3 regions of the Trichocoleus sp. DQ-U1 genome follow, and region 2 is predicted to be linked to each of the others. Evidence: predicted binding sites of a transcription regulator. Region 2 holds the regulator's gene; each other region holds the start of a gene.
What was found. Region 2 encodes NtcA, which controls nitrogen genes in cyanobacteria. Its sites were predicted from a motif close to TTTGTANNNNNNNNTACAAA; they were not measured.
Positions count from the first base shown of each region.

Region 1: the regulator NtcA is predicted to act here: its motif matches at 4,764-4,783, upstream of NDI34_RS08385 (DUF3155 domain-containing protein).
Region 3: the regulator NtcA is predicted to act here: its motif matches at 3,796-3,815, upstream of NDI34_RS16160 (ChaB family protein).

Region 1 is NZ_JAMPKB010000014.1:64,935-71,802, reverse strand. It holds gene NDI34_RS08405 (16S rRNA (cytosine(967)-C(5))-methyltransferase) at 1-470, shown strand, start outside; gene NDI34_RS08400 (TerB family tellurite resistance protein) at 543-965, shown strand; gene NDI34_RS08395 (S-layer homology domain-containing protein) at 1,302-2,552, shown strand; gene NDI34_RS08390 (ATP-binding protein) at 2,869-4,368, opposite strand; gene NDI34_RS08385 (DUF3155 domain-containing protein) at 4,812-5,132, shown strand; gene NDI34_RS08380 (cofactor assembly of complex C subunit B) at 5,297-5,830, opposite strand; gene NDI34_RS08375 (PadR family transcriptional regulator) at 5,931-6,284, opposite strand; gene NDI34_RS08370 (hypothetical protein) at 6,473-6,868, opposite strand, start outside.
Region 2 is NZ_JAMPKB010000019.1:29,279-36,146, forward strand. It holds gene NDI34_RS10435 (WG repeat-containing protein) at 1-920, shown strand, start outside; gene hisB (imidazoleglycerol-phosphate dehydratase HisB) at 1,051-1,695, opposite strand; gene fabI (enoyl-ACP reductase FabI) at 1,849-2,625, opposite strand; gene ntcA (global nitrogen regulator NtcA) at 3,005-3,676, shown strand; gene NDI34_RS10455 (DUF3084 domain-containing protein) at 3,924-5,525, shown strand; gene NDI34_RS10460 (pre-16S rRNA-processing nuclease YqgF) at 5,600-6,004, shown strand; gene NDI34_RS10465 (DUF3146 family protein) at 6,061-6,324, opposite strand; gene NDI34_RS10470 (GTP-binding protein) at 6,600-6,868, shown strand, end outside.
Region 3 is NZ_JAMPKB010000035.1:56,893-63,760, reverse strand. It holds partial or broken gene NDI34_RS16170 (Calx-beta domain-containing protein) at 1-564, shown strand, start outside; gene NDI34_RS16165 (right-handed parallel beta-helix repeat-containing protein) at 673-3,546, shown strand; gene NDI34_RS16160 (ChaB family protein) at 3,941-4,210, shown strand; gene NDI34_RS16155 (hypothetical protein) at 4,627-5,178, shown strand; gene NDI34_RS16150 (aspartate aminotransferase) at 5,457-6,674, opposite strand; gene NDI34_RS16145 (iron-containing alcohol dehydrogenase family protein) at 6,812-6,868, opposite strand, start outside.

The DNA of each region.
Region 1 (6,868 bases), on a different contig from region 2:
TCCGGAAACTGCAAGAAAATGCCAAACGGTTAAGTTTGCACTCGATTCAAATTCAGGAGGGGGACAGCCGCAACCTACCCCAGTTTATCAATCAAGCTGATAGGGTATTACTCGATGCCCCCTGCTCTGGACTGGGGACGCTACATCGTCATGCTGACGCCCGTTGGCGGCAAACTCTACAGACAGTTCAGGAACTTTCAATTCTGCAAGGCGAACTATTAGATCGACTGGCTACCTGGGTTAAACCGAATGGCATTCTGGTTTATGCAACTTGTACCTTGCATCCATTGGAGAATGAAGGTGTTGTTCGCGCCTTTTTAGAGCGTTACCCCCAGTGGCAGATTTTGCCCCCCAACCCCAATTCACCAGCGGCAGCTTATACTACCCCTGCTGGATGGATCGAAGTCTGGCCCCACCGGCATCAAATGGATGGATTCTTTATGGTGCGGCTACAGAAGAAAAATAGCTAAACCTCTATGGTAGTTGTGGTTGCAGAAATCTGTTGATGGATTAATCTGTTAGGGGAAATAAGGGAAAAGCCAATGGTAGCCAATTCTAGTGTTAAACAGCTTGTTAAAATTCTCATCGGCGCAGCTTGGATTGATGGCAAAATTCAGTCAGAGGAACGGCAATATCTTCAGCGAGTGGCGAAGGAAAAGGGCATTGCTGACGATCCAGAGATTCAGCCTTTGTTGTATGAACTCGTAGCTGTAAGCCCAAGCGAGGTCTACAATTGGGTGCAAGATTATTTAGGCGATCGCCCCAGCACCGACGATTACCAGCGCCTCATCGAAGCCCTCAGCGCTTTAATTTATAGCGATGGCGAGGTAGCGATTGAGGAAGCTAAACTCCTGACTCGATTACAGCTTCTAGATCCCAACAGTGCCTCTCAGAAGTCAGCCCCTAGTCCTGTCCTCAAAGCGATTCAAAAACTCTACCGTCGGTGGGTTGACCATCAGAACTAGCTTTAAGACTAATAGATAAAGACCCGAATTTTGACATCATCATTCCACAAGTTAGGGCACGCTACACATAGCGTGCCTTTTTTTTGCATTCCCAATCTATATTGTGATCGGCTTCTAGAGGCTCCGGAAGCCAATTTTTTCTACAACAAGCAACTATTTTTGCAAAATATGCGTCTTTCCTTCTTAGGCAGTCCAGAACTTTCCGCTGAAACTGTCTATATCTCTATAATCTGTCACGGCAGTAAATAAATTTGTTGAGATTGAAATTTCTAGGAACCTATCAGGTAATCTTAGGTCTAAATAATCAAAGGAATGCGAAAAGTGGAGAAGTTCTCAATGTCTAACTTAAAGCGCTTGAAATCTGGAACAGCTTTACTACTAATGCTGGGAATGTCGGCAGGTTCGATGGCTCCCCTAGTAGAAACAATTATGTCACCGGCACCAGCTGTTGCTCAAGCTATCAATTTTAGTGATGTATCCTCAAGCTACTGGGCTGCTAGTTTTATTCAAGAACTGGCACAACGTGATGTAATTGCCGGGTTCCCCGATGGTACGTTTCGACCCAACGATCCGGTGACTCGTGCCCAATTCGCGGCGATGGTTCGTAAGGCCTTCAACAAGAATAAAATCCGCAATGCTGTTAATTTTGTGGATCTTTCATCGACCTACTGGGCATACTCGGCTATCCGTGAAGCTTACGAAATGGGATTTTTGTCGGGTTATCCCGGTAACGTCTTTAGACCTACACAAAATATTCCCCGCGAACAAGTTCTAGTTTCCTTGGCGAATGGCTTGAATTACACTGCCAGCAATCCCGTATCGGCTGATTTGCAAGTGTATAACGATGCTTCTTCCATCTCTACCTATGCTCGCAGTAGCATTGCTGCGGCAACAGAAAAGAGCATTGTGGTGAACTATCCGACTCTCCAGACGCTGAATCCAACTCGGAATGCCACCAGAGCGGAGGTAGCAGCTTTCATCTATCAGGCATTGGTGAGTTCTGGACAAGTAGCGGCAATTAACTCGCCCTATATTGTCTCTCTCAACGACACACCGCCAGAGGACACGACAGTCGCGATTCCGGCTGGAACCACTATTCCAGTTAGGTACGAGAAAGAAAAAATTCTGGTTACAAAGGACGAAAGGGCACCGCTGACGCTAACGGTGGCAGCAAATATCACCACATCTGATGGAACGGTGCTAATCCCCTCTGGAAGCCAAGTGGTCGGTGAACTGCAACCGGCTCAGGGAGGCTCTCAGTTTGTGGCGAAGGAACTGGTTTTCACGAACGGTCAACGGGTGGCTATCGATGCTACTTCTCAAACCATTACCAAAACCGAATCCGTTACCAAGGGTACTAGCGTTGGTGGGATCCTCAAGAATGCCGCATTAGGTGCTGCTGCTGCTGCTGCGGTTTCTGCTGTGACGGGTGACAAAGCGATCGCTACCGAAGAAGTCTTGGGCGGTCTGGGAATTGGTGGACTCATCGGACTGTTCCTCGGTCGGGATAGAGTGGATCTGATTGCGATTGATCCGGATACGGATCTGAATCTGCGGTTAAATGATGAGTTAGTGCTAGAGCAGTAATATTTGCAGAATGAAGCGTGCAATTCTATTTGACTAGCGATCGCTTCATTCCTAAGCAGATAGGCACAAAGAAATAAGCATTTTCAAAACCCGGTTTCTAGAAGAAACCGGGTTTTTAATTCTAAATGGCGTCTTATCGCAATCCTATTTGAGTTGTGAGATGCCAACAGTTCAGATGCCCGACTTCTCCAAGAAGTCGGGCATCTCGTTTTCACGAATCATTGATGACTGCTATACCATGCAGACCGATCGCCCTAGATAAGTAATCGGATTACCCATTACCAGCTCAAATACAAATAAATGTAAGAGCAACTTATCAAACTTCATCTTCGCCCTTTAAGGCTTCAGTTAGTAACCAGACAATAAAGGTCGTTCCGGGTCCTTGAGTGTGGGGAATACTGCGATCGAGCCAGTTGCGTTCGGCGGGGCTAATGACTTCAATTTCGCCCTGCATTTGTTCTACTAAATCTCTCGCGATCGCTAAACCCAATCCACTCCCCGGAATCTCAGTTTCTGCCTGGACGCCTCGGTAATGTCGCTCAAACAAATGCTCTTTATCTTGCACGGGAATGCCAGGGCCAGTATCGCTAATTGCGATCGCCTGAAAATCTCCTTGAGAAGTATGTCGTCGATTTCCTGCCTGAATGTAAACTTGCCCACCCGCCGGGGTATATTTCAAAGCATTGTCAATCAGATTGCTTAACACTTCGCGCAGTACTTTGGCATTGGCTTGTACTGGCGGCAAATTCGGAGGAATTTCTGCTAATAAAGCCAGATTTTTTTCTTGGGCGATCGCGCTGGATGTCACCACTAGCGGTTCCAAAACTTTCGCCACCGAGCAGGATTCCAACGCCAGCGCTCTCGTCGGAATTGTCTGAGGCTCCAATCCCAAGGGAGAGTAGAGATTTCCTAAATCTTCACCTTTTCGGGGAAGCGGACAGGACGGGGCAATCGGCACGGGAACTGCATCGTAAGCACGATCCGCGATTTGCCCGTACAAAGGCACTAACTCTCCTTCGTCCATATCCACTGCCCGATCGAACTGTAGAAGCAACTCTTGCAAGCGATCGCTTTCACGCACGATGCTGTTGGCAACTTCGCGGTTCGCATCTCCAGGTACCAATCGTCTGAGGAGTAACTTGCCAAACGTCCGTAAGGCGGTCATCGGATTGCGAAACTGGTGTATCAGATCGTCCATGAGATCGCGCTGTTGAGCCTGAAGATGACGCTGCTGACTCAGCTGTTGCTCAAACCATTGGGAACGCCGATCCAGAATACAAGCGCTCGCCAGTGTATCGGCAATCCGTTCAATCGCGGTTCGTTCCCGCTGGTTCCAAGGTCTATCTTCACGAGCTGTCACCAGCAGCCCCATCACCACACCTTCATGCAACAAAGGCACCACAATTTGACGCGAGGAGCTACTCAAGTCAGCATCGGCGAAGAGCGATCGCTGGAGGGGCGATGTCCCCGCCTTTGCCTGCAATTCATCAATCGTTTCTTCTTTCCCGACTTCAGCCGCCGATTCCGTTGAACCCGTCTCAGAAACCGCATCGGACTCCTGAGAAACCGGAGATGCCGCTGACAATAACCGAGGAATGGATGCCAACGGTCGATCGGAAAATCCCAAAGCCGAAATCTCATCCGTTTCCCATTCCACCGCTGTCTGTGGGTAAGCAACAACCGGCCTTAGCTTAGTTGGGACGCCCTCTACCAGTTCTTCCGTTAAATACACAACACTCAAGGCAGCTTCCAGTCCTTGAGTTAATAGTGCTACTTGTGATTGGCACAAAGTTATGAATTCTGAACTGGTAGACATAGACACATTCGCTTATACTTGGGTACTTGACAGCGAGGAAAATTGCATTCATCGGATCGGGTTTTCTTCCGTCGATCCTGACACGCAATTGCGCTGAAGCGGCAAAGGTCGTGCAAAGACCTCATTTTTGTTTCTTTTTATTACAAAAATTTTAGCGAGCTTTCATGATAGTTTGGTTACAAAACTGCTTCCAAACTGGCTAAATTTTGTCAAGGTCGAATAAATCTAGCCCTTTATACGCTATATCTAGGCTCAAGTTTAGACAAGCTTGCATATATAGCGTCTATTGCCCCTTCTGCTGCTGTCGATTTTAATTTCTGAGGGCTGTAATGTTTGTATCAATCGGTAAAAAGCGGTTGATATTTTGAACTCAAACCGATATACTTGCGACGGTTTTTGTATCTATCATTACAACTGTCAGAATTAAAGGGGAGGTAAGGAGGTTGGCTAGAAGACGCAAGCGGAAAAGTCGCCGTCGCCAGGAAGGACGTAGAATTTTAGAGCATGTCCCTCAGTATAGTATTGAAAGTGGCGAAGATAAACCAGTCACCGCCGCGCGAAAGTTTATTCAAACCGAAGGAATCCTTCCGCCTGCTTTGCTGCTCGTGAAGCGGAACGAACACACCACAGATCGGTACTTTTGGGCGGAAAAGGGGCTATTTGGTGCCCAATATGTTGAAGAAAATCATTTTCTGTTTCCTAGCCTTAGGATAATCGACAATCCTGTGGAAAAGCCTACCCTCGCCGCTGTTCGTAGCAGCTGAAGTTTTAGGCATTAAACGTGAAAACTCGGTTATAGGGGCGGTTCGCGAACCGCCCCTATTGTTTTATAGGAGGAATTTTGAATTTTTCCTCATAATTAAAATTCTTTTGGATTCACAAACTGACCAGGTTTTGGAATTTTTTAAGATTTTTAGCCAGAGAGTTGTCATTCGCAAGGCTTTAATTGCAGTTCCTGTTGCAATTGAGCCAATTCATCACGATGGGCGATGACAGTTATTAAACTTCTAGTCTCTTTTTCGACACCTGCAAATGTTTCCACCTTCAGGGAAACTTGTTCGCTGCGTCCAGCTTTTTTCCAGTAAAAAACGCCCGCGGCTGGTGAAAGGAGAACCAAACCTAGGAAAATTTTAGCGAATTGGGGAAATAGGATTGCTAAAACCAATGCCAAACAAAGAAAGCCACAAAAAGCTAATAAGCTCAGAAAAATTGCCAAAAACCAGCTGGGGCGGACAAAGCCTTGGAATGTAACTTGATTTTGCTTTGCATCCACCGCCGCAATCCGGTAAGCACGCCGATCGAAATATTGTTGCAATTGAATTAAAATTGATTCTTCTGGTTGCTCCGCAATCAGTTTCACTTGTTGCGTTCGATCCTTAGCGGAGGCTCGAATAAAGAAAAATAGACCGACTGCTAACAACAGTGTTAGCAGAAATGTTGAAAAGAGAATTGTCGTATTCACGAATTTCTAGATAGGGCAATGGAAAATAGGCTCTTGTCCAAGAGATACAAGATCGCCTATAACCTATAGCCTATCGCAAGAGAGCTTCTTTGGGATTGGCTCAGATGGCTTGAGATTCTCTCATTGTGTATTCATCCCAAAGGCGAGCTAGGTCATGAGCCTGTTCCAGACACTCTGGGCGAATTTGATACATTCGACGAGGTCTTCCTCTCCCTTCCACTTTTTTCCAATACCCTGTGATAGCGGCTTGGTCTTCCAGAAATTTTAAGGCGCTGTATAAGACGGTATCAGAAAGCCGATAGGTAGGATATTCACTCTCTAGTCGCCCGATGAGTTCCGTTCCATAGGATTCTCCACTCATCAAAACTGAAAGGACATAACACACCGCTAGTTCCTTGTTGAGATAAGTGGGAGGAGGGTCTTGAAAAAACTGATAAATATCCTCAAATTTCATCTGCATAATTCACTGAACTCCCAGCCAAATAAATTGGATTAGGATCGGTTTCCCCAATCTAACGATGCCTTTATCAATCAGAAAACACACCCCAAACAAGGCTGCTATCACTGGTGTATTAAGACCGCGAACGATCAAAAGCAGCGCGTGATGTCAGCTGGCAAAATGACAGAACGATACCATCAATTTTAGACACTCAATTCTGGGTTGGCCTGCCAGACTTCACGGATGATTTTGCCATCCTTATCAAATTGCACCTGGTAGGAAAGCGACAAAACAACAGGGGTTCCGTGCTTGGACTTGGCATAGATCGTGATGACTGCTTCGACAGCGCGATCGCGTTGCTGTTGTCTAACAACCTGGAAATCTTGAATCTTGTACTTCGAGAAGAATTCTTCCCAGGCTGGGTAGATGGATTTCCCCTGATAGACTTCGTCCAGAACGCCATAGGAGCGCATTAAAATGGCATTGTCACTGTATTGCGTGACTGTTCGCTCCGGGTTTTCCGTAGCGATCGCTGCCCAATGTTTTTGCGCTACCGAAAGCGGTTTCGGCATCACCGTCCTTTGATAGGCTGCCAAACT
Region 2 (6,868 bases):
AAGAGCTAGCAGCAGTCAAAATAGACGGCCAATGGGGCTATCTTGATAATAAAGGCAACTTCGCAATCAAACCTCAATTTGATAATGCCGAATCTTTTTTCCAAGGGTTAGCGGCTATCAAACTAAAGAACAAGTGGGGCTATATCAATAAGAGTAGCAACTTAGTCATTAAACCAAAATATGATTTGGCTAAGAATTTTTCTCAAGGGCTGGCAGCGGTAAAGATAGATGGAAAGTGGGGATATATTGATAAGAAAGGCAACTTGGTAATTAACCCAAAATTTGATATTGCTGAATCTTTTTCTATAAGCGATCGCACTGCGTTAGCGCTGGCGGCGGTAGAAATCGGTAAAAAGTGGGGCTATATCGGCAAGAAAGGCAACTTCGTCATTCAGCCCCAGTTTGATGTTGCTGAATCTTTTTCTATAAGCGATCGCAGTGAATCAGCCCTAGGACTCGCGCCAGTCAAAAAAGACAACAAATGGGGCTATATCGATAATCGGGGAGACGTTATTGTTCCGTTGGAATTTGAGGAAGCTAAGTTTTTTTCGGAAGGACTAGCAGTGATATCCAGTAATAATAAGTGGGGCTATATTGACAGAATGGGATATCTTGTTATTCCACTCCAATTTGATTGGGCTGGGGACTTTTCTCAAGGGCTGGCGGGCATAACGATAGACACTAAGGTAGGCTATATTGACAAGGCAAGCAATGTTGTCATTCCCCCACAATTTGATAATATTTATAACTTTTCAGAAGACCTAGCAGCGGTAAAGAACGGCGACAAATGGGGCTATATCAATAAGAGTGGCAAATTCGTAATTAAACCCCAATTTGATAGCGCTCAATCTTTTTCGCAAGGGCTAGCAAAAGTTAAGATTGGCAATAAATATGGCTATATCCGCAAACCTCTTCCATAAGTTCTCATTTCTGAAGACATAGAAGAATTGAGAGTCAGTGGTCGCGGAAACTTCAGCAGAATGAAGCGAGAGCCTGGTGAGGATTTCCCCGGCTCTCGTTGCCTTTATCGGAGTGTATTTGCAAGGAGACCTATAACACGCCTTTAGAACTGGGGATCGTACCGCCACGACGGGGATCAACTTCGATTGCCATGCGGAGCGATCGCGCAAACGCTTTGAACGTCGCTTCAATAATGTGGTGCGAATTAATTCCATCGAGTTGGCGAATGTGCAGCGTCATCTGGCTGTGATTGACCAACGCCACAAAAAATTCCCGCACCAGCTGGGTGTCATAAGTCCCGACTCGCTGAGTGGGAATCTCTAAGCCATAGCTGAGGTGGGGGCGTCCGGAAAAATCTAACGCTACCTGAACCAACGCTTCATCGAGAGGGGCGAGGAAATTCCCAAATCGGACAATTCCTTTGCGATCGCCCAGTGCTTGATGCAACGCCATTCCTAGGGTAATTCCCACATCTTCATTGGTATGGTGGTCATCAATTTCCAAGTCTCCCGTCGCGGCTACATCCAAATCAATCAGGCTGTGAGAGGCGATTTGATGCAGCATATGGTCTAAAAACGGAATGCCGGTTTTGGCATTGCAAGTGCCATTCCCGTCTAATTTGACGGTGACGATAACATCCGTTTCGCCCGTCTTGCGGGGAACCCTTGCCATGCGAGGAGACAAAAGCTGTTCAATGCTTGGAGAAGGTGGAAATTGGCGATCGCGTGCCTGCATCGCAGATGCTCACTCAAGAAAATAAAGTTAAGTTTATTATCCTACGTTACTGAGCATTTGGGAGACGCGAAAGCCTTAAAAATGCAAAATTAAAAATTAAAAATTAGCAGAATCTTTGCTTTTTAATTTTTAATTTTTAATGTTTGATTCTTTTTACATCCCCATAATCTCGTATCCCGCATCGACATATAGCACCTGACCTGTAATGCCACTTGCCAAATCGCTACACAAGAAAGCAGCCGCATTTCCCACTTCTTTCTGAGTTACAGTGCGTCGCAGCGGTGCTACTTCCTCAACGTGATGGATCATATCCAGAATGCCACCTACCGCCGACGATGCCAAAGTGCGGATAGGACCTGCCGAAATTGCATTCACGCGAATATTCTGTGGACCTAATTCAGATGCCAGGTAACGGACACTCATTTCCAATCCAGACTTGGCAATTCCCATTACGTTGTAGTTGGGGATCACCTTAACGCCGCCTAGATAAGTCAGCGTGACAATGCTGCCACCTTCTGTCATCAGTGGTTTTGCTGACCCAGCAAGTTGTACCAGCGAATAGGTACTAATTTCTAGAGCTTGGGTGAAGCCAGCACGGGTAGTGGTACTAAAATCACCTGATAAATCTTCCTTGTTCGCAAAAGCAAGACAATGGATCAGGATGTCTAGCTTGCCCCACTTATCGCGGATGGCGTCAAATGTAGACTGAATTTGGGTCTCATTCTGGACATCGCAGGGTAAAAATAAGCTGGGGTTGAGGGGTTCTACCAACTCTGCCACTTTTTTTTCAAAGCGGCCTCGGTCGTCTGGCAGGTAAGTCACTCCTAGATTCGCACCCGCTTGGTGCAGTTGCTGAGCAATCCCCCAGGCGATCGATCGATTGTTGGCAATGCCGGTGACAAGGGCGTTTTTTCCGGTTAAATCTAGCATAAATGTCGATTTTGAAGGCAATATTAGAGGATATCCGATTTAGGGGAGTATTCAAGATCGCGATCGCCCGGAGCGAGGCTGTCTAGTACGGGTAAGGAGCGTGCCTCCTTACTCACCATGCATCCCACCCGATAGCGCAGATACTGTCAAGATATCAACATTTTCCGTCATAATCTTACTTGCCTTGAGCAGGGAGAGAACTAAAGAAGGTAGCCGGGGAAACTACTTTAAAATTTTGTATCAAATAGCACAAAAACCGCTTGGAAGTCAGTTTATCTGTGTCTAATGTCAGAAAACTCTCATAGTTGTTTTGCTATGGTTAAAGTTCCTCCGACAGAAAGTTGCAGAAGTCTGTAGGGCAGCATTTAGGAAAAAGGAAGTGGCAGTGACGCAAGATAGACCGCTAGCAGCTGTGTTCCGTCAACTGGGAGGTGGGGCGTTTCCACCCGTGGTGGAAACTTTTGAGCGGGGCAAGACGATCTTTTTCCCAGGAGACCCGGCTGAACGGGTATACTTTTTGCTCAAAGGTGCAGTAAAGCTGTCTCGCGTGTATGAAGCTGGGGAAGAAATTACCGTGGCGCTGCTGCGAGAAAACAGCGTTTTTGGAGTACTGTCCTTAATTACAGGGCATCGTTCGGATCGGTTTTATCACGCTGTAGCATTTACGCCAGTGGAGCTGCTTTCGGCACCGATCGATCAGGTAGAGCAATCGCTCAAGGATAATCCGGAGCTATCGATGTTGATGCTGCGAGGGCTTTCTTCGCGCATTTTGCAAACAGAAATGATGATTGAGACATTAGCTCACCGAGATATGGGATCCCGCTTGGTGAGTTTTCTATTGATTCTGTGCCGTGATTTTGGCGTTCCTACCGCCAATGGAATTACGATCGATCTGAAGCTTTCTCATCAAGCGATCGCAGAAGCAATCGGCTCCACCAGGGTAACTGTCACCCGCTTACTGGGAGATTTGCGGGAGGAAAAAATGATTTCTATCCACAAGAAAAAAATTACGGTACACAACCCAGTTACACTGAGTCAGCAGTTTACTTGAAAACAGCTAGAGGCTCTCGTCAGGTTGTAGGTTAGGTTGTTGGTTAAAACGGCATGGTAGCGCGAGCAGGTTATCCAGTTTTAACATTTAGTCGGGAGTTGAGTTAAAAGGTGTCAGGTTTTAAGCGGATAGTTTTCAACCTTCCAACCTTTAACCTTTCCGATTTCACCTTCGATCTTTAATTCCTGTTAACCCTTTCTCTAGCCTGCGATGCGATAGGCTGTAACTGGAATGACTGTAGCAGACAATGACCGACAGTGCGCTCTTCCTGATTTTGTCTATTTTAGTGTTGGGAAGCGTCATCGCAACGGTGGGCGATCGCATTGGCACGCGCGTGGGAAAAGCACGCCTGTCGTTGTTCAATCTGCGTCCCCGCAAAACAGCTGTTTTAGTAACGATTCTAACGGGACTAACGATTTCTGCCTCAACACTAACAATCATCTTCGCGACCAGCGAACAATTGCGGATTGGAGTTTTTAGACTTCAAGAAGTCCAGAAAAAACTCAAAACAGCAAGTAAGGATATTGCCAAAGCAAACGAGCAGAAACGGAAGACCGAAAGCGAACTTGCTAAAACCGCCGCCCAAAAAGAGCAAGTAGAGAAGGAACTCGCTCAGGCTCGCACCCAGCAATCTGTCGCCCAGCAGCGCTTAGATGCGATTAATCGATCTTTGGCAGCCGCGCTGGCTAAACAAGGCCAGACGGAGGCGCAACTAAATCAGACTCAAAGCGAACTGACCCGGGTTGCCAGCAGCTTTCAGCAAACCCAAAAACAGCTTACATCTGTCTCAGGGCAAGCCAAGACGCTACGTTCCGAAATCCAACAACTTCAAGCAGAACGCCAAGAATTGCTCCAGCAGCGAAATCAAGTCAGAGCTGAAATTACTGAATTCAAAGCGAAAGTGACTCAGCGCGACCAAAAAATTGCCCAGCAAGACCGAGCAATTAGCCAACGCGATGAGCAAATTCTCAAGCGGGATCAAGCCCTTGTGGAACTTGATGAGAAACTTGCTACCTTTCGGAAGAGCCTGAGCGATCGCGATGAGCAAATTGCCCAGCGAGACAAAGCCTTATCTCTACTTGATAACAAAATTTCTCAACGAGATGAGGTGATTGCCCAGCGAGAAAATCGCCTTAAAGAACTCGAAAAACAACAAGCTTCCCTAGAGCAGGAAGTGGCAACCTTAGAACAGTATTACCAGTCTTATCAAACTTTGCGTCAGGGTAGTCTGGCACTGCTGCGCGGTCAGGTTCTGGCGGCTGGCGTTTTTCGTATTGTCGAGCCAGCCGCAGCCCGACAGGTCATTGAGCAGCTGTTACGGGAAGCGAATCGGACAGCGATTAAAGCGACCCAACCCGGTCTCAACAAGGTGGCGAACGAACGGGTCGTGCAAATTACAGAGGCACAGGTAGAGCAACTGATCAACCAGATTCAGGATGGTCGAAACTATGTAGTCCGAGTTTTTTCGGCTGGTAACTATGTCCAGGGAGAAAAGCAGGTACAAGTCTTTGCAGACGCCGCACCCAATCAAGTTGTATTCCGCACTGGTGAAGTCGTAGCAACGACATCTGCCGATCCTTCAAACATGACCGACCAACAAATTCGGCAGCGGATTGACCTGCTGCTTGGAGCATCCCAGTTCCGAGCTACTCGCGCGGGGATTTTGGGCGATACAGTTCAGGTTGGCGATAATCGAATTGTTAGCTTGATTCGGTTTATCGAGCAGTTGAAAAAGCACAATAAGCCGATTTCTCTGAAAGCGGTCGTGGCTGAGGACGCCTATATTGCCGGACCCATGAAATTAAATTTGGAGGCGGTTGAAGACGGAGAAGTTGTGGTCAGGATGTAATTTATTAGTCATTAGTGATGAGATGATGACTAATGGCAATTAACCATTTGTAAATTAGCGATTAGCCAATTCAGATGATTTTAGGGTTCGATCCAGGGCGCGATAAGTGTGGTTTAGCCGTAGTGGGGAAAGACAATTCTCTGCATTACCACCAGGTTGTACCAGCAGAAGCAGCGATCGCAACGCTCCTTGAGTTGTGTGAAAAATTTCCGATTGATACTCTAGTGATGGGCGATCAAACCACTTCCAAAAGTTGGAAAAAGAAACTTCAGCAATTTCCAACGTCGGTGCCAATTGTCCTGGTAGATGAGCGCTACAGTACATTGGAAGCACGCGATCGCTATTGGCAAATGTACCCTCCCCAAGGTTTAGGACGCCTGATTCCCCAAGGGATGCGGAGTCTACCCCGACCAATCGATGACATTGTTGCCATCCTCCTCATCGAAAGATACATGAAGCAACGAGAGACGAGGAACTAGGAAACTCTGTCATTCTTAACTTTCTTAATTTAAACTGAACTCAAAACTCAAAACTTTTAAAGTTCCGCCCGGATCGTAAACGCATAGTCCCCTCCAGGCTCTAGCTGGTAATCTTTCTGTTCTAAAAATCGACCCAGAGGTTCCTGAATTAAAGCGCGTCCCAAAGAAGGTGTCACCGACAATTGACCCTGTCGGAAACACCACTGGAACTGCCATTCATATTCTGCCGCCGTGACTTCCCCTGCTAGAAAGCCCCGTTGCCAGGAAAGATGGGTAATTCGGACGTGGGCAGTAGTTTGAGGTAAACGCTTAGAACTCACAATCGCTGTGCCGATCAAATACCTTCATTCAGCAACAATACTAAACTTATTGCGATCGCCTTCGAGATAACATCATTCTCACAGCTGATACTGAGCTGGCACGAACCGAGTAAAAATATCCCTCTGGATATGGAAAGTGCCAGACTAGATCGGTATTGACTAGGATGAAAGAAGAGTAACATCTGAGCAAAAAAGGTGCAATTTTGAGTCGTTTATCGTCTGACCGAACCCCAAATGCCAGCCAGTTCCCTTCACAAACCCCGGACGCGACAGATTTGGATCGGGAACTAGATAACGCCATTTTGAGCTTTGATGACATCCAAGCAGAACTGAATTACAAAAAGGCGCAAAATGCTCTGCGAGACTTGGTAGATAACCTGGATCTCACTCCTCAAGAGCGGACGGGACTGGAATCCGAGATTAATGATTTGGCAACGATGCTGGAGAAGCTAGATCGCTCAGTCGTCCAGATTGCCGCCTTTGGGATGGTGGGACGGGGTAAATCTTCAGTACTAAACGCCTTATTAGGTCAGAACGTGTTTGA
Region 3 (6,868 bases), on a different contig from region 2:
GAAACCTTGGTGGGAACCTCTTTAGACGACCGGATCAATGGTTTTGGCGGTCATGACACGATTGTAGGGGGACTGGGAAAAGACCGGATTTACGGCGATGACGGCAACGATACCCTGATTGGCGACCTCAACAATAATCTCTTGACTGGGGGTTCGATGGGTATGGATGACATCATCTACGGCGGTACAGGTAGCGATCGCATCAATGGTTGTGGCGGTAATGACACCCTGTACGGCGAGGCAGGCAGCGACCAAATCTGGGGAGATGGGGGCGATGACCGACTCTACGGAGGCTTGGGGAATGACATCCTCACCGGAGGATTGGGGCGCGATATTTTCGCAGTTTCCAAAGGGGAAGGTACTGACACCATCCGCGACTTCCAGATTGGTCAAGACTACATTGGGTTAGGCGGGGGTTTGAAATTGAACCAGTTGTCGATTATTCAGCAAGGAAGCAATACCAGTATTATTGACAATTCCAACAACCAGACTTTGGCAATATTGGCTGGGGTGAATGCGGCTACGTTTATGAGTAATGCAGCTTCTACTTTTGTAAGTATCTAGTATGAGGAAGCAGCTTTAATTAATATTTAAAGCTGCTGATTTGGCAACTATTGACAATGAGTTGCTGTGGATATGAGCCTGAAGCCAGAACAGAATCTAATAGAGAAAATGCTTCTAAGAACATCAACACCTTACATCTACACAATTTTGCTGCTGTTAGGAACGCTAACTTCAACTGCTACCGCCCAAACACCTAATTTAAAACCCAATCCATCAAGCTCGACAACAGACTTTACAGGCGTTACAATCCTCCAGCTACCTGATGGCATTCCTGAATTAAATAACGATACTGTAGACTCATCCTTTGGCGATACCCTTGATGTAGCAAAACACCCACCAGGCGCGTTGGAACCCGCAGCCTTAAGCTTCGAGGACCAGAAGTCTTTAGCCAAACCGTCTTTTTACACGCTAAAACAACGGCGTTTTCTTGCCCAAATATCTAATGTAAAAACTGCACTCCCCACACCAGAATCTAGTTCCAAAGCCGTACCTTCCCCAGAGACATTGGAGGTTGAGATTCCTCAACCTTTAGCAGAAGTAAAAACACCTCCTCGGACTTTGCGCGAAGCAGGGTTACTCCAAGAAATACTAACCCCAGAAAACGCCGCTCCTACAGAAGAGATTAGCGCTGCCACTAAACAAACAGCACCATCAGATCGAGTTCGTTCTCAACGATTTATGCCCCGGATCGGCGCTGAATTTACCACTGGTTCTGGTGTGGGTTATGAAAGTTCTTTTGGTAGCATTGGAGGCTTTGTTCCACTATGGCAAAACTCAGACAACCTCACCTTCTTAGAAGGTCGATTGCTGTTGTCAACGGAAGATTCTCATATAAGCAGCAATATTGTTTTAGGACATCGCTTTTATAGTGCCAAAGATAACCGGATCTTGGGCGGCTATGTCGCCTTCGATACCCACGACACGGGTAATAGCAACTTTAATCAACTGGGTGCTGGGTTTGAAAGCTTAGGAGAAAACTGGGATATTCGCGCGAATGCTTACATTCCGGTTGGAGATACCCGCCAACTGACCCAAGAGAGGGTTTTTTCTACAGGTTTATCGTTTTCAGACCCTTTCTTTCAGGGTAATTTCTTGGGTCAAACTAGAAATCAACAACTTCAACGCGATCGCAATTTTGAAGCGGCGATGGCAGGGTTTGATGTTGAAGCTGGCATGAAAATTGCCCAAATCAGTCGAACCGGCGACCTCCGAGGCTATGCTGGACTTTATTATTATGATGCCCCAGGCAGTGCGGAGATTTTGGGCTGGCGCACTCGGGTAGAAGCGCGTCCCACGGACACTTTCAGGCTGGGACTCTTGCTCTCAAATGATGCCACTTTTGGCACGAATTTGGTGCTGAGTGTGGGGGCGAATTTTCCCGGAACTCGTCCGAGAGGGATACGAACAGAAGATCGGGTTCTGGCGCGTCTGGGGGAATCTGTTACCCGAAACGCGAATATTGTAGTCGATGAACAATCCGAATCTGAGTCTTTCAGCGTACAAGATACGGTATTTGTCACAAATCCTGCAACGGGTCAACCGTGGAGATTTCGGCACGTCAATTTGGGAATTGGAACCGGGAACGGCACGTTTGAGAATCCGACTGGAACGGTTGCGGAAGCTTTGGTTGTGGCTCAACCCAATGATATTGTCTACGTGCAACCAGGGACAAATCCTGGAGTTCCTGCTTTCAAGATTCCCGACCAAGTGCAAGTGCTTTCAACTGGCCCTGTGCAGCGTATAGATACCGTGGAACTCGGCAATTTACAATTACCCTTGTCTAATGCGGGGGTACTGCCAGACGTGACAGGGACAGTCACGATGGGGAACACGACAACCCTTTCGGGTTTCGCTATCACCACAACCACTGGTTTTGGCATCGCTGGAAACAATATCAGCAATGCAATTATTCGAGACAACGCGATCGCAAATTCTTCCGGTGAGGGAATCTTACTTGAGAATGTGACCGGACAGATACTAATTCAAGACAACGCGATCGCAAATTCTGCTTTGGAAGGCTTTTCCCTCAGCAATAATCAGGGGCAAGTTAACCTAATTCTTGTCAAAAACACGATCGCCAACAATGGTGCTTTAGCTAACGAAGGGGACGGCATCAATCTTGAACTTCGCAATACTGCAACTGGAACCTTTAATATCTCAGAGAATACGATTACTGGCAGTAACAGCTTCGGGAGCATCGCCGACGGAGTCGAGGTAAAACTGTTCGAGAGTGCTTCCGGAACCTTTACTCTGACTAATAACCAAATAACTGCAAATCAATTTAGTGGCATTAATATTGAACTTGAATCCAATACTTTGGGGACATTTGAGATTGCCAACAGCACAATCTCAGGCAATCAATTTGATGGAATTTCTATCAAGCTAAACGATAGCGCGACTGGAACGTTTAATATCACTAATACTCAAATTTCTAAAAACGGGTTTTATGGAATTGGGATACTTCTCTCAAATAACACCTCTGGAACCTTCAACATTACCAATAGCACCATTGCTGAAAATCAAGATAATGGAGTGAATATCGCACTTTCCGATGCAGCGATAGGAACAGTCAATATTTCTAACAATCAGCAAATTTCTAAAAATGGATTTTACGGAATTTTTACCAGCATCAATGGAAACGCCCAACTTCAATTCCTCAGTGAATCAAATCAAATTATAGATAATGCTTTTACCGGGCTTTCCCTCAACAGCTACGATACTGCTAAAATCTTTGCCGGAGTCCGGCTTAACACCATAACAGGAAGCGCAATCGGCGATCTCGAAGCAATAACCAGCGGTTCTGGCGATACAATTTGTCTCCAACCCCGCCATAATACGATTGGAAACTTTTTCTTAAATGACAGTTTTGGAGGAGCGATCCAGATAGAAACGGGAACGCTGTCTACAAATAATATCTCTGTCAGCGATCTTAGCAATTGGTCTGGAACCACTGTATCGGCTGGAACTTGTGGTTTCCCTTAATCGGTAAACGATACCAGTTCACTTTTGTCGGATTACACGTGAGATCCCCCAGATCCCCATTTTCAGGTGGGATTCGAGAATTGAAGTGCCTTTAGCGTGGAGGCGTGATGAATCGCGTGTCTACAGGAGTTCGCGAATTATTTAGGCGTAGCAATCCTACATGATTCGTGAAGGAGAGATCCCCAACTTCGAGAAAGAAGCCGGGGATCTGAACCACTGTATTCGCCAGTAGATGATTTGTAGGGAGACGTTGTGTAACAAGATACAAAATGACTTTACATAAGATAATGCCTCAGATAGGTATATCGAGGAGCCATAACTACATCCTAGGACGAGGAATTTGTACCTCTGGCTTTCTAAGATTGATCTCAAGCAAAAATAATAGGAGTAGTTTATGACCGAACAACCAGATCAACAAGTTAATAACTTACCTTCAGAAGTCCAAGAACTGCCTGAGGCTGCTCAGCAGATTTTCCAGGCTGCATTTAAGAGTGCCCATGAAGACGGGATGGACGAAGAAGCTGCTCGCAAGGTTGCGTGGAACACCATCAACAGCGAATACCGTCAAGGTGAAGATGGCAACTGGGAGCGGACTCCTGAAATGATAAACGAAGACAATTCAAATCCCGTAACCCGCGCTGCGGTTCAGTCTGGCGGCAATTAAACGCTTTTAAGTAGCAATCGTTTAGATTGATTGACAATAGAAGGCGGTCTGTGCAAGTCACAGACCGCCTTTTGCCTATAGGTCTACGTTTAGCTTAATTTGCAGTAAAATGAACCGTTTCAAGTGCAGCGAACGATATATAGATAAATACCCTCAGATAGAACCTCACCCCTAGCCCCTCTCCCCCTGGGTTCACAAGGTAGGGTTACACCAGAGTGCATTCAATAAAGAATTTCCATCGTGGCGTCTGAAAGCAAATTGTTCGCGTCGCCAGTTGACTAAAGCAACTGCGCCCAAAAGATAAATTTGAATAAATTATGATAATTTATGGTTGTAGCTAGCTCAACCTTGCTAATTGTCTCAACTCAATGGTTGATCAATTAACCAGGTAAAAAAATAAAAGGAGGTAGAACATAATGAAAAAAACATTCAATAACCTATTATTAACAGGCCTTGTAGTGTTTTCAATGGCGCTGGTCAGTGGTTGTGGTGGAGGTGAAAACTCTACTACTTCTCAGGCTTCTCCTTCCCCAAAATCTACTACATCTCAGACTTCAACTACCTCTACACCGACTTCCTCTCGACTGACTTTTGAAAAATCTTTCCTTGTCAGAAAAACTCCCGATAAAAAAGTTGTGCCGGTCAATGATGGAGTTTATAAAAGAGGGGAAGATGTTCAGCTAGTCTTGCTCAATGTTGGCAAATTTAAGAAAGGTCAGGATGGGAAAAACTGGCTAGATATGGATATGGAAGTTAAAAATGCCAAGGGCGAAGTTATTTTGGTGAAAAAGAGCTTAATTGGAGAAAAAGGACATACAGCTTTAAAAGATGATGTAGCAGCCTCTCCCAATGGCACTGTTAATACAACTCCTAAAATTCAACCGGGAACTTACCAAATTCAGCTAACGATTTATGACAAGGTGGGTGGTGGTAGGGTAACAGAAACTAAAGCTTTTACTTTGAAATAAGGGCGGCGCAAACAAAAATCATCTACTGGATACGATACGGTAGATGATTTGTAATTCCCTTTAACACATTGCACCCCTCCCCGCAGGCAGGGAGGGGTGCCGGAGCCTCAGAAAATGGCAGGGAGGGGTTGGGAACGGTAGAAAATCAGACAAATTTTATCCCTAATTAAAGTTTGCACTTATACAAGCAAATTCATCTAAAGGATAACGCTAGTTATTTTTGAAATAGCCGAGTTTCCAAATTGGAGATTAAACCCAAAAATTCAAGCTTCGATGTTTTATCCCTGCTTGATAAACGCGCCCTCATTTTCGGATGAATAGCGGATATTGGCTTCTTTGAAACGCCGCAAAGCTTCAGCTAAGCGATCGCATTCGGCAATCAAACTCACTCGCACATACCCCTCACCACCCGCTCCAAAGGCATTTCCGGGAGTCACGACCACGCCCGTCTGCTGCAAGACAGAGAGGGCAAAATCTGTTGAGGTCATCTCTACCGGACACGGAACCCACAGGTACATGGTGGCTTTTGGCTTGGGAACCGTCCAACCCAACTCAGCAAATCCCTCGATCAGAAAATCGCGGCGACGGCGATAGCGATCGCAGACCTGATTGACATAAACATCTGGAAGTTGTAAGGCGGTTTCGGCAGCAGATTGCAAGGCGGCAAAGATGCCATAATCCAGATTAGTCTTGAGTGTCCGCAACCCTTGAATGATGTGTTGGTTGCCTACGACAAAGCCAACGCGCCAGCCTGCCATGTTGTAAGTTTTAGACAAGGTATGAAACTCGACGCCGATTTCCTTCGCCCCTGGAATTTCTAACAAGCTGGTTGGTTGATAACCATCAAAAGCTAATTCTGCGTAGCACAAATCATGTACGAGTAAGATTTCGTGCTTCTTAGCAAAAGCAACGATATCTTTGAAGAACTCGCGGGGTGCGGTTGCGCCAGTGGGATTGCTGGGATAGTTGAAATAGAGAATCTTTGCTTGTTGGGCTACATCATCGGGAATGTCACCGAGATCGATCAACCAGTCATTTTCGGGTTTGAGAATCAGCGGGTGAATTTTGCCCCCAGCGATCGCTGGCCCGCGAAAATGGGGCGGATAAGAGGGACTAGGTACCAGAATCACATCGCCTGGGTTGATATAGGCAAAGGCGAGGTGAGTCAGCCCTTCTTTAGAACCAAGTAGCGGCAAGGCTTCGCTATCTGGATCGAGGTCAACGTTATAGCGACGCCCGTACCAGTTAGTGATGGCGCGGCGGAAGCTGAGAGTCCCTTCAAAGGGGGGATAGCCGTGATTTGTCGGATTTTGCAACGCTGCGATCGCGGCGTCTATCACTGGCTGAGGCGCTGGGCCATCTGGATTCCCCATCCCCAAGTCAATTAAATCCAGCCCTTGTTCGCGTGCCCTGGCTTTGAGTTCATCCAGACGGGCAAATACATAAGGGGGCAGTGATTGCAGGCGTTCCGCTGGGCTAATCCAATCTAACGTCATTGGTTAAGGCAGGAAAGTTGGCAAGGAAAGCAGGTTGGCAGGCAGGATTGCAGGTTGGAGATTGGCAGGTTGATTAAAACTTTCAACTTTTGAGATTCTTCAACCTTCAATGCGTTTAAACCTGCAATTTTTGAAATTCAAACATCATTATGATTCGCCGCTGAGGTCAGCCCTAGATTTGGACGCCCTACCTC